One region of the Cyanobium sp. NIES-981 genome, then DNA from elsewhere that is predicted to be linked to it. Evidence: predicted binding sites of a transcription regulator. Region 1 holds the regulator's gene; each other region holds the start of a gene.
What was found. Region 1 encodes NtcA, which controls nitrogen genes in cyanobacteria. Its sites were predicted from a motif close to GTANCNNNNGNTAC; they were not measured.
Positions count from the first base shown of each region.

Region 1 (3,267 bases):
CTGCGGCCAGGGCCGGCTGCCGGTGCCGTCACCCAGCACCACCTGGCGCAACCCCCGCTGCTCGTGCCACGCGGCCAGCAGGGCCAGCGCCTGGGGGGGAGGCAGGATCGCGGCCTGCAGCACCTGGCCAGCCTCGCGGTCAACCAGCACCAGGCCGCACTTGCTGCGGCCTGGATCCAGGCCCGCCAACAGCGGCGGCTGCTCTGGGTCCCCCGCCGGACTGCCGCGATGGCCGGTCATGGTCGTGGCGGCCGCGCGGGAGGGTTCTGCCAACCGCCAAGGATCCGCAGCTCCACGGTGATCGGGTCCGGGGTGTCGGCATCGCGCAGGGCCACCGCCTCGAGCTGCACCACCGTGGCGGCGGGCCGTTCCGCCAGGGTCCGGGCCAGCTGGTTGAAACTCGCGGCATCGAATTGCAGGCCATCCACGAGGGTGCCCTGCCGCTGGGCCTGGGCGTAGGCCGCCGCCAGCAGCAGGTTGAGCCGCCGCACCAGCTGCTCCGGGCTGCGCAGGTCGGCCTCGATCGTGGTGCGGGCCATCACCTCGCCCTTCTCCACAACCTGGCGGTTGGGGCGGAGGTCCGGGAAGGCCAGCACCTGCCGCTCACCGCGCAGCACGTTGGCCGCCGAGAGGATGCTCACCACCCAGCTGCCCGGGCGGGCCAGCAGGCTTTCCAGCCGGGCGATGTCGTTGCTGGGCACCAGCAGGATCTGACGATCCACCGGCTGGCCGGGCAGCACCCGCCTGAATGCATTGATGTTGGCCTGCTGGAGCAGCGTGGTGATCACCTCCTTCGCCTGGTCGGGACGCTCCAGCTTCACCTTGGCGCTGGCCAGGGGCTGCCCGGTGGAGATCACCACATCGCCGCGGCGCAGGGCGATCAGGTTGGTCTCGAGTTCCTCCAGTTCCTTCGCTCCGGCGGCGATCTTCTCGCGCACGCTCTTCAGCTCGGCTTCGGTGCGCTTGATCTCGGCGTCACGGCCGCTCACCACCCGGGCCAGCCGGTCGCGTTCCTGCTCGAGCCGGGCGCGCTGGGCCTGGAGGGGAGCCAGTTCGCGGCGCAGGGCGGTGGCCTGGCGCTCGGCCTGGGCGAGCTCCTTCTGCACCCGGCGCTGGCCCTGCTGCGCACGGGCCACCTCCGCCTGGCTGGAGGTGAGTCTCTGGCGGCTCGCCTCCAGCTGCGTCCTGGTGGTGCTCAAGCGCTCCTCGAGCCGCTCGAGTTCGAACAGGCCGGTGCGCAGCCGCTCACTCACCAGCAGCATCAGCCCGAGCGACACCGCACTGATCAGGCTGCCGGTGAGCACGGTGATCAGCACCGCTGTGCGCCGCGGCCGCAGGTTGAACAGGCTCAGGCGCGCCTTGCCGACACGGCTGCCCAGGCGATCCCCCAGGGTGGCGAGAACGCCACCCAGCACCAGCAGCGCCAGGATCAGCAGCCAGCCCGACACAGGCTCTCCCCAACGGGGTCAGTATCCCGCCTTGGCGGCGATGGCCGGCCCGGCCCGGTCACTGGCTCAGCTGAACCGCTTGGCCAGGGCGATCGGGTCGAACACCGTGATCTTCTTGCGATCGATCTGCACAAGCCCCTCGTTGCGCAGGTCCCCCAGCAGCCGGGTGATCGTCACCCGGGTCGAGCCGATCGCCTCGGCGATGGCCTGGTGGGAGAGCCGCAGATCGATGGTGATGCCTTCGGTGCCGGGAACCCCGAAGTCACGGCAGAGCACCAGCAGAAAGCTCACCAGCCGGGAACTCATGTCCCGGTGGGTGAGGGTTTCGATCATGGTCTCGGTCTGCAGGATCCTGGAGGAGAGGCCCTGGAGCAACAGCAGTCCCACGCTGGCGTCCTGCTCGATCGCCTTGCGCACCGAGCTCGCCGGCGCGCTGAGGAGCTCCACCCGGGTAAAGGCGATGGCGTGGTAGAAGCGATCCGAGCGCTGGCCGGTGAGCAGGGAGAGCACACCGAAGAGGCTGTTCTCCCGCAGCAGGGCCACCGTGATCTCCTCCCCCGACTCGTACACGCGGGAGAGCCTCACGGCGCCGCGACGCAGCAGGTAGACCCGCTCGGCGGGATCGCCCGGAAAAAAGATGGTCTTGCTGCGCTCGATCGTCTCGATGCTGCTGCCGGCCAGGCTTCGGATCACCTCCAGCAGCGTCTGGGTGTTCTGGCCCGCCGATCCGATGCCGCTCACCACCCCGGGGGCCCCACTGCTGGGGGTGTTGGCGGTCCTGCTGAAGCCGCGCGAGGCGCCAACCATGGGGTGGGGAAGGCAGATGGCCGGACCCTAAAGATCAGGCCGGGGCCTTCGTGTAGCAATCGTCACGCTTTGTTGGTCGGCGGACCTGGCGGCACCGCCGCTGTTGTCGTGGCCAACCGCGACCGGGCAGCGGCCTGTGCCGGTGATACACCTGTTCCCACCAGGGGTGGTGTCTGTGCGCTGCGCTACGGCGGGATGCCGCTACATTCAGTCCTGCGTCGCTGCAGGGCCATGGCCGCCAGTCTCACGACCAGCCCGGGCTCCGGCAGCGCCGAACCGGCCGGGCCTGCCAGGGTGGCGGCCCTCCCCTCCCGCCGTTCCCCGCGGCTCGAGGTGCTCGCTTCCGCCGCCACCGACACCACGCCCCTGCCCTCCCACCGGCCCCTGCCGCCCGCCGCCCTGCCCGTGCGTCTGGCCGCGCAGCCCGAAGGCATGCTCCAGGTGCACACCGCCCCCTTCCGGGGCAGCGCCAATTCCGTGCTCAGCCAGGCCCTGCGCAGCGCGGGGCTGGGCAGCCGCGTGCTGGTGAGCCAGCTGCTCAAGGGCGGCGTGGATCAGGGCCTGGCCGCCAGCCCCTGGCTGTGCGGCCGGCTCCAGTGGCTCCGCCCCGCCGTGGTCGCCTGCCTGGCCGAGCCGGCCCGGGATCATGATCCCTCCGTGCTGGAGGCTGTGCAGGCGGTGTGGGCCTACAGCCGTCAGCAGCTGCTCCAGGGTGCCGTGGATCTGATGGTGCTCGATGAGCTCGGCCTGGCCGTGGAGCTCGGCTATGTGCCCATGGAGGAGGTGCTCACCACCCTCGAGCAGCGCCCCCCGCACCTGGATGTCATCCTGACCGGGCCTTGCATGGGTCCTGAGCTGATGGCGCTGGCCGATCAGGTGACCCAGCTCCGCCGCGGCTTCTAGCTCCACTCCCCATGCTCAAGAACGACCGTTGGATCAAGCAGCAGGCGGCCAGCGGAATGCTGGAGCCGTTTCAGGCCAGCCTGGTGCGCCATCTGGAGCCTGAGCAGGC
Region 1 is NZ_LT578417.1:1,746,805-1,750,071, reverse strand. Features, by position in the region: gene CBM981_RS09070 (resolvase) at 1-240, opposite strand, end outside; gene CBM981_RS09065 (DUF3084 domain-containing protein) at 237-1,448, opposite strand; gene ntcA (global nitrogen regulator NtcA) at 1,515-2,255, opposite strand; gene CBM981_RS09055 (cob(I)yrinic acid a,c-diamide adenosyltransferase) at 2,487-3,158, shown strand; gene dcd (dCTP deaminase) at 3,170-3,267, shown strand, end outside.

Region 2 (3,267 bases), 850 kb from region 1:
CTCGAAACGAGCCTTCCTCCGGATGGTGTCCACAGCCTCGGCCGGCACGTGGCCGAGCTCGCTGTTGGCCTCGGTGGCCGCGATCTCCACGTCCAGCCAGCTCTGGAATTTGGCTTCTTCGCTCCAGATGGCGCCCATTTCGGGCAGGGTGTAACGCTCGATCAAGGACCAGCGGGTGGCAACGGCCCATCCAATGTATGGGGCAGCTGGATGGGGCAGCAGGGGCCGGGGCGCGGTGGCCTCAGGCTGCTGCGGTGAGCTGGCGGTGGGCGACCTCCCACTGCACCAGCTGCCCCCAGCTCTGCTGGCGGACCCAGCATCGCCCTCCCCTGCACTGGATCAACTGGAAGGGGGGGAGGTCCGAGGGCTGATTGCGCAGCTTCACGAAGCTCCCGGGCTGCAGCAGCTCGACCACATTGGCGTAGTTCCGCCCTGAGTCTGGAGCTGGCCCAGCGGGCTCGGGCCATTCAGGGGATCGACGGGGCTGCATGGGGCAACTCCAGGGCTGGAAACCATCTTCCGCGCCCTCTTGGTGCCAAGCTGAACATTCACGCAATCTGTTTGGTTTCCCCTGTGGTTTGATCAGGGAACCGCAACGCAGCGCGGCTGTTGTGGGCCACCCCCCCGACCACCCCCAGCTCGTCAGCCTTGTCTCGTAAGCAACGCCTCGACCTTGAGCTCGTGTCCCGGGGGTTGGCGGAGACACGCCAGCGTGCCCAGCAGTTGATCCGTGCCGGAAGGGTGCGCAGCGGCGAGCGGGTGCTGGACAAGCCTGGCACCGATGTTGCCCCTGACCTCCCTCTGCAGGTGCAGCAGCCCCCCCGCTTCGTCTCCAGGGGCGGGGACAAGCTCGAGGCGGCCCTGAGCACCTTCCCGATCTCCGTGCGGGGCCGCGTCTGCCTGGATGGCGGCATTTCCACGGGCGGTTTCACGGACTGTCTGCTGCACCACGGAGCCGCCAGGGTGTACGGCATCGATGTGGGCTATGGCCAGACCGCTTGGAGCCTGCGCACGGACCCACGGGTGGTGCTCAGGGAGCGTACCAACCTTCGCCATCTCACGCCCGAGCAGCTGTTTCAGCCCGGGGATCCCAGGCCTGACCTGGCCGTGGCCGACGTGTCGTTCATCTCGCTGGGCCTGGTGCTGCCCGCCCTGATTGGGCTGTTGGCCTGTGGTGCGCCGGAAACCGCCCAGGAAACCGACCCGGACACCGCCATTGAGCTGCTGCTGCTGGTGAAGCCCCAGTTCGAGGTGGGCAGGGCCCGGGTGGGCAAAGGGGGTGTGGTGCGCAGTGCCGAGGCCCACGTCGACGCGATCAGCGGGGTGATCACGGCGGGCCAACAGCTGGGACTGGAGGCGGCGGGACTGGTGGCCTCGCCGATCACCGGTCCGGCAGGGAACCATGAGTATCTGCTCTGGCTGCGATCGGCCCCCCAGCAGGAAGGTCGGGCCCCTGATCCATCGATCGCCGGGGCCGACTGGTCTCTGGCTGGGGACCCTGTCCAGTGCAGGGCCAGGATCCAGCAGCTGGTGGCCAGCACCGTGGCCACCGGCTGAACCCCGCCTGGAGAGGGGCTGATCAGATGGCGCCGCTGTCCCGGTCCCCGGTGCGGATCCGAATCACGGCTTCGATGGTGCTCACGAAGATCTTGCCGTCGCCGATCTCGCCCGTGCGGGCCGCGTCCTGAATGGCTCCCACCACCGTGTCCACTTTCTCGTCGTCAACCACGATCTCAAGTTTGAGTTTCTGCAGGAATTCCACCGTGAACTCCGAGCCGCGGTAGCGCTCGACCTGGCCCTTCTGACGACCGAAGCCGCGCACTTCACTCACGGTCATGCCAACGATGCCTGCATTGACCAGGGCAATTTTGACGTCCTCAAGCTTGAAGGGCCGGATGATGGCCTCGACTTTTTTCATGGAAGCAGCTAGGGCTGGAAGATGCAGTCTCTCAGTGGACCCCACCAGGGGTGGGGAACCTTCCCATTAGGCCCGACCCTCCTGGGGGCTGTCGTAGCGGTTGCTACGGCCTGAGGGCTGCATAGGATCGCCGTGCCCGCGATCTTCCCCATTCCTGTGCCGGCCTCTCACCACGCTGCTTCCAGCCCGGGGGCACCTGCTCCAGTGGCCTCTCCCTCCGGGCATGACGGGCAGACGCGCACGCCTCTGTACGGGGAACGGGCCATTGCTGAGGCAACACTGCTCTGCTTTGACAACCCGCGGCCAGGTCGTGCCTACGAGGTCGCCATCACCCTGCCGGAATTCACCTGTCTGTGCCCGTTCTCGGGATATCCCGACTTTGCCACCCTGCGGCTGCTCTACCAGCCAGGCCCCAGGGTGATGGAGCTCAAGGCGATCAAGCTCTATGTGAATGGCTACCGCGACCGGGCGATTTCCCATGAAGAGGTTGCCAACCGCCTCCTCGACGACTTCGTCGCTGCCTGTGAGCCTGTCTGGATGCGGTTGGAAGCCGACTTCAACCCCCGGGGCAATGTGCACACGGTGGTGCGCGTCAGCCATGGTGTGCGCCAGTCCTGCTGAGATCGGCCTCTTCAGCCGTGGGGCGTGGAGCCAGTGGAGCTTTTTGGCCGCAGCCTCAGGCCTCGCGGATCCCAGGGTCTGCCTCTGCGGTGCTGAGACCACCCACAAGCTCGGGTAACTCCCGGGCAAAGGCGGCGAGATTGCGGTTGCACAGCCCACCCACATGCAGCCGCCCGCTTTCGGCGATCGCCCACAGCTGACGGGTGGCCAGCACGCTCAGGCCCCCGCCCAACAGGGCCAGCCCGAAGCCGCTGTACACCAGCGGCACTCCAGGATCGCGCTTCAGCAGGATTCCACTGGCGGGAAGGATGCTGGTCACCCTCATCGGCAGGCCATTCACCTCGAGGGGATCGCCGCCGATGGCGATCTGGCCCAGCCGGTTGCCATCGGCTCCGAACACGGCAACAGGGCCTTGCTCACTGGTCAGACTGAGCAGAACCGGGTCGGAGCCGTCGGGTCGTGTCGGCAGAACGAGACCCCAGATCTGATCGCCCAGCTGGGGAAAGCTCTGCAGCGGCAACTGGAGCACGGGACTGTTCCCCAGCCTCAGGCTGATGGCGGCCAGGCTCCAGTCAGCCTGGTACAGGGTGATGCCCTGGAAGCGCAGGGGGTGGTTGACGCTGATCGTGGCCGCTTTGAGCACCTCAGCCTGCTCAGGCTCCTCCGTCGGGCCATTGGCGCGCAGCAGCCGCAGCACCGAGCTGAACTGCTCCGGCCGGCCGGCCGGA
Region 2 is NZ_LT578417.1:2,601,255-2,604,521, reverse strand. Features, by position in the region: gene purB (adenylosuccinate lyase) at 1-165, opposite strand, end outside; gene CBM981_RS13125 (TlyA family RNA methyltransferase) at 649-1,557, shown strand; gene CBM981_RS13120 (P-II family nitrogen regulator) at 1,580-1,918, opposite strand; gene queF (preQ(1) synthase) at 2,123-2,539, shown strand; gene CBM981_RS13110 (cytochrome c biogenesis protein ResB) at 2,595-3,267, opposite strand, start outside.
Region 2: the regulator NtcA is predicted to act here: its motif matches at 2,012-2,025, upstream of queF (preQ(1) synthase).

Region 3 (3,267 bases), 520 kb from region 1:
GCCTGAAGAAAATCCCCAGCCACTTGAGCCGGATGGTGAGGGTGGCCTCGTCGAGGGCTTCCCAGCCCTCGACGGCCAGCTCCGCCAGACGGGGCCGGAGGTCCAGGCCACAGAGGTCGGCTTTCGCCTGTTCGACCTTGGACAGGCCGGCAGCGGAATCGCCGGATACGGGAGCGGAAGACGTAACTGAACTCATAACGATGGGGCGACACACAGGGGCGCCCGGAGGGACGCAGCGGAGGCTCCGTGACGTCAGGCTTTCAAGGCACCGGCAGGTCTTTGGGGCTGGAGACCGGAGCGGCCGGGAAACGCCAATGAGGGATGCGTCGCCTGGAATGGAACGCGGGAGGTGGGGCAGTGCCGCCCCCCGCGGGCACGGGCTCCGACCATCGTGAGGGCCGGCGTCCGATTCGTGTGTCGTGATCGTTACGGACCGGCGGGCGGGTCACAGCGCCGGGCCAGGACCGCGGGGAGTCAACGCTCGCCCAGGGCGCTCCAGAGCGCCGCCGGATGGGCCAGGACCGGTTCCGGTCCGCCGGAGGGGACGGCGGCGGCACGGGGCAACGTGCTCAGCAGCTGCACACCCAGGGACCCGACCACGAACATGCCGAGGAAAGCCAGGGCGACACCCAGGGGGGACGACGCCCGCTGGGAAGCCCGCTGGGAAGACTGAACCGGAAGGGCCATGACAGAGCCGTCACAGAGCAACGGCCAGTATCAGAGGCCGAACCCAGGGCCGGATGCGGGGCTCCAGGCCTCCGGCGGCTCCGCTGCACCGAACTGCAGGGGCCTGGAGGCCTGCAGGTCCACAGCCAGGAGTCCATGGAGCACACCGAGCAGAAGCCCGCAGCAGGCAGCGAAGTGCATCGACAGGAGCAAGGGGGATGGGGAACTCTCTCCGCTCCGCCACCCCCTGGGATGCAGCCATTGGTACCGAAGCCCGCCCGGGGCGAGGCGCGCGGCAGGGCTCAGAATGTTTTTGGTATTGCTTGATACTTCTTTGGCCTTGCCTTGGGCCCGGCCCCGTCCATCCTCGGCTCTGATATGCGGGCACAGGCCTCCAGCTGCCGCCGTGGAGTGTCCGCAGCGTGGAGAATGAACGCAAGGCAGCGACTGCTGCACGGACTTTTCTCTGCCGTTGATGGCGCTTTCCGCCGGCACATCCACCGACCCGGTCCCCGGCACCGACCCGGTCGCCGGCACTGACGCGGTCCCCGGCACGGACCCGGACCCGCAGGCCCCTGCAGCGCCTGCGGTTGGGGTGAGCGGGCGCGAGCGCTTCAAGCACTACATCCAGAAAGTGGGCAGCGGGGAGCACACCAGCCGGGGCCTCAGCCGCGACGAGGCCCACGACGCCCTGGCGCTGATGCTGAGGGATGAGGCCACGCCGGCCCAGATCGGGGCCTTTCTGATCGCCCATCGCATCCGGCGGCCCGAGCCCCAGGAGCTGGCGGGCATGCTGGACCTCTACCGGGAGCTGGGCCCCAGCCTCAGCAGCACGGAGCCGGCCGTGTGCTTCGGCATGCCCTTCGACGGCCGCACGCGCACCGCACCCCTCTACCCGCTCACGGCCCTGACCCTGGCGGCCGCAGGTCTGCCGGTGGTGCTGCAGGGTGGCGCCCGGATGCCCGTCAAGTACGGCGTGACGGCCATGGAGCTGTTCGCTTCCCTGGGGCTCAACCTGCAAGGCCTCTCCCTGGCGGCCCTGCAGCAGGGCCTCGACAGCCAGCGCCTCGCCCTGGTGCACCTGCCGGACCATTTCCCCCTGGCCGACCGGCTCACCCCGATCCGGGACGAGCTGGGCAAGCGTCCCCCCGTGGCCAGCCTCGAACTGCTCTGGACCGCCCACCGCAGCCATCACCTGCTGGTGAGCGGCTTCGTCCACCCCCCCACGGAGACCAGGGCCTGGAAGGCCCTGGAGCTCGCCGGTGAGTCGGCGGTGATCACCGTCAAGGGGCTGGAGGGCAGCACCGACCTGCCGATCAGCCGGGCCTGCATCACCGCCCGGGTCCACAGGGGGGTGGGCGAGCGGGTCATTCTCCATCCCCGCGACCACGGCTGCTATGGCGCCGACGCCCTCTGGATCGACCTCGACAGCTGGCGGGAGCAGGCCCTGGCCGCTCTCGGAGGCCAGGGCCCCCTGGCCATTCCCCTGGCATGGAATGCGGGCACCTACCTCTGGTTCGCGGGCATCGGCAAAAGCCTCGAGGAGGGGCTGGCCAAGGCTCAAGAGCTGGTGCAGACGGGCGCGGTGCTGGGCCAGCTGCGGGAGCTGATCGCCTGGAGAACCCTCGCCGGCTGATGGCTCCTGTGCCCCCGCCACGGCAGGCCGCCCATTGCTTCGGCTTCGAGAGCGATTTCCTCGGCCATTGGCGTTGCATTCCCCTGTGCCTGCGCCGCAAGCTCGACCTGGCGGGCATCAAGCTCAAACTCAGCCACTGGCTGGCCATGAGCGAGGCGGAGCGGCAGGCGCTGGTGCAGTGGCCCGATGACCCTGCGGCCTTGCGGTCGATGGCCGATCACCTGCACGCCCGCACCGCTCACCATGCCGACGGTGCGGTGAAGCGCCTGCCGATCCCCACCGAGGCCCCGTGGCAGTGTGTTGACCGCGTGCCGGCCGAGGTGAACACATCGGCCGGAGCCCTGGGGTTCACCATCACCGCCGGGCAATGGATGGACCTGTCGGAGCTGGAGCGCTTCGCCCTCTGCAAGCTGGCCCGACCCGGCCACGACCATCACAACCTGGCCCCGGCCCTCGCGGAGGTCTTCGCTGCCACCGGCACCAGCCCCTCAAGCCCAGGCAGCGACTGAGCCGGCGCGATCGGCTCCACACACACCGCCGCGGCCTTGAGTTCCGGCTGGCGGGAGATCGGGCAGGCCTGCTCGTGCAGCAGCACATTGGCCTCACAGGCCTGCTCCTGCATGAAGCCCCAGTGCATCGGCAGGAACACGGTGCCGGGGCGAATGCGCTCCGTCAGCCGCACCCGGGCCGAAACGCTGCCCCGGCGGGAGCGGATGGCGGCCCGGCCGCCGTCCTCGAGGCCCAGGGGGAGGGCGTCGTCGGGATGGATCTCCAGCAGCGGCTCGGGATGCATGGCGGTGAGCCGGGGCACCCGGGCCGTGCGCGTCATGGTGTGCCACTGGCCCAGATAGCGGCCCACCGTGAGCACCAGGGGGTAGGCCGCGCTGGGCGGTTCGGCCAGGCCCATGGGCTCCTCGGCGATGAAGCGGGCCCGCCGGCTGGGCGTGGAGAAGCGGAAATCGGTG
Region 3 is NZ_LT578417.1:2,263,611-2,266,877, reverse strand. Features, by position in the region: gene CBM981_RS11445 (ferredoxin--nitrite reductase) at 1-196, opposite strand, end outside; gene CBM981_RS11440 (hypothetical protein) at 475-687, opposite strand; gene CBM981_RS15370 (hypothetical protein) at 718-867, opposite strand; gene CBM981_RS11435 (anthranilate phosphoribosyltransferase family protein) at 1,262-2,302, shown strand; gene CBM981_RS11430 (nitrate reductase associated protein) at 2,302-2,811, shown strand; gene CBM981_RS11425 (molybdopterin oxidoreductase family protein) at 2,736-3,267, opposite strand, start outside.
Region 3: the regulator NtcA is predicted to act here: its motif matches at 983-996, upstream of CBM981_RS11435 (anthranilate phosphoribosyltransferase family protein).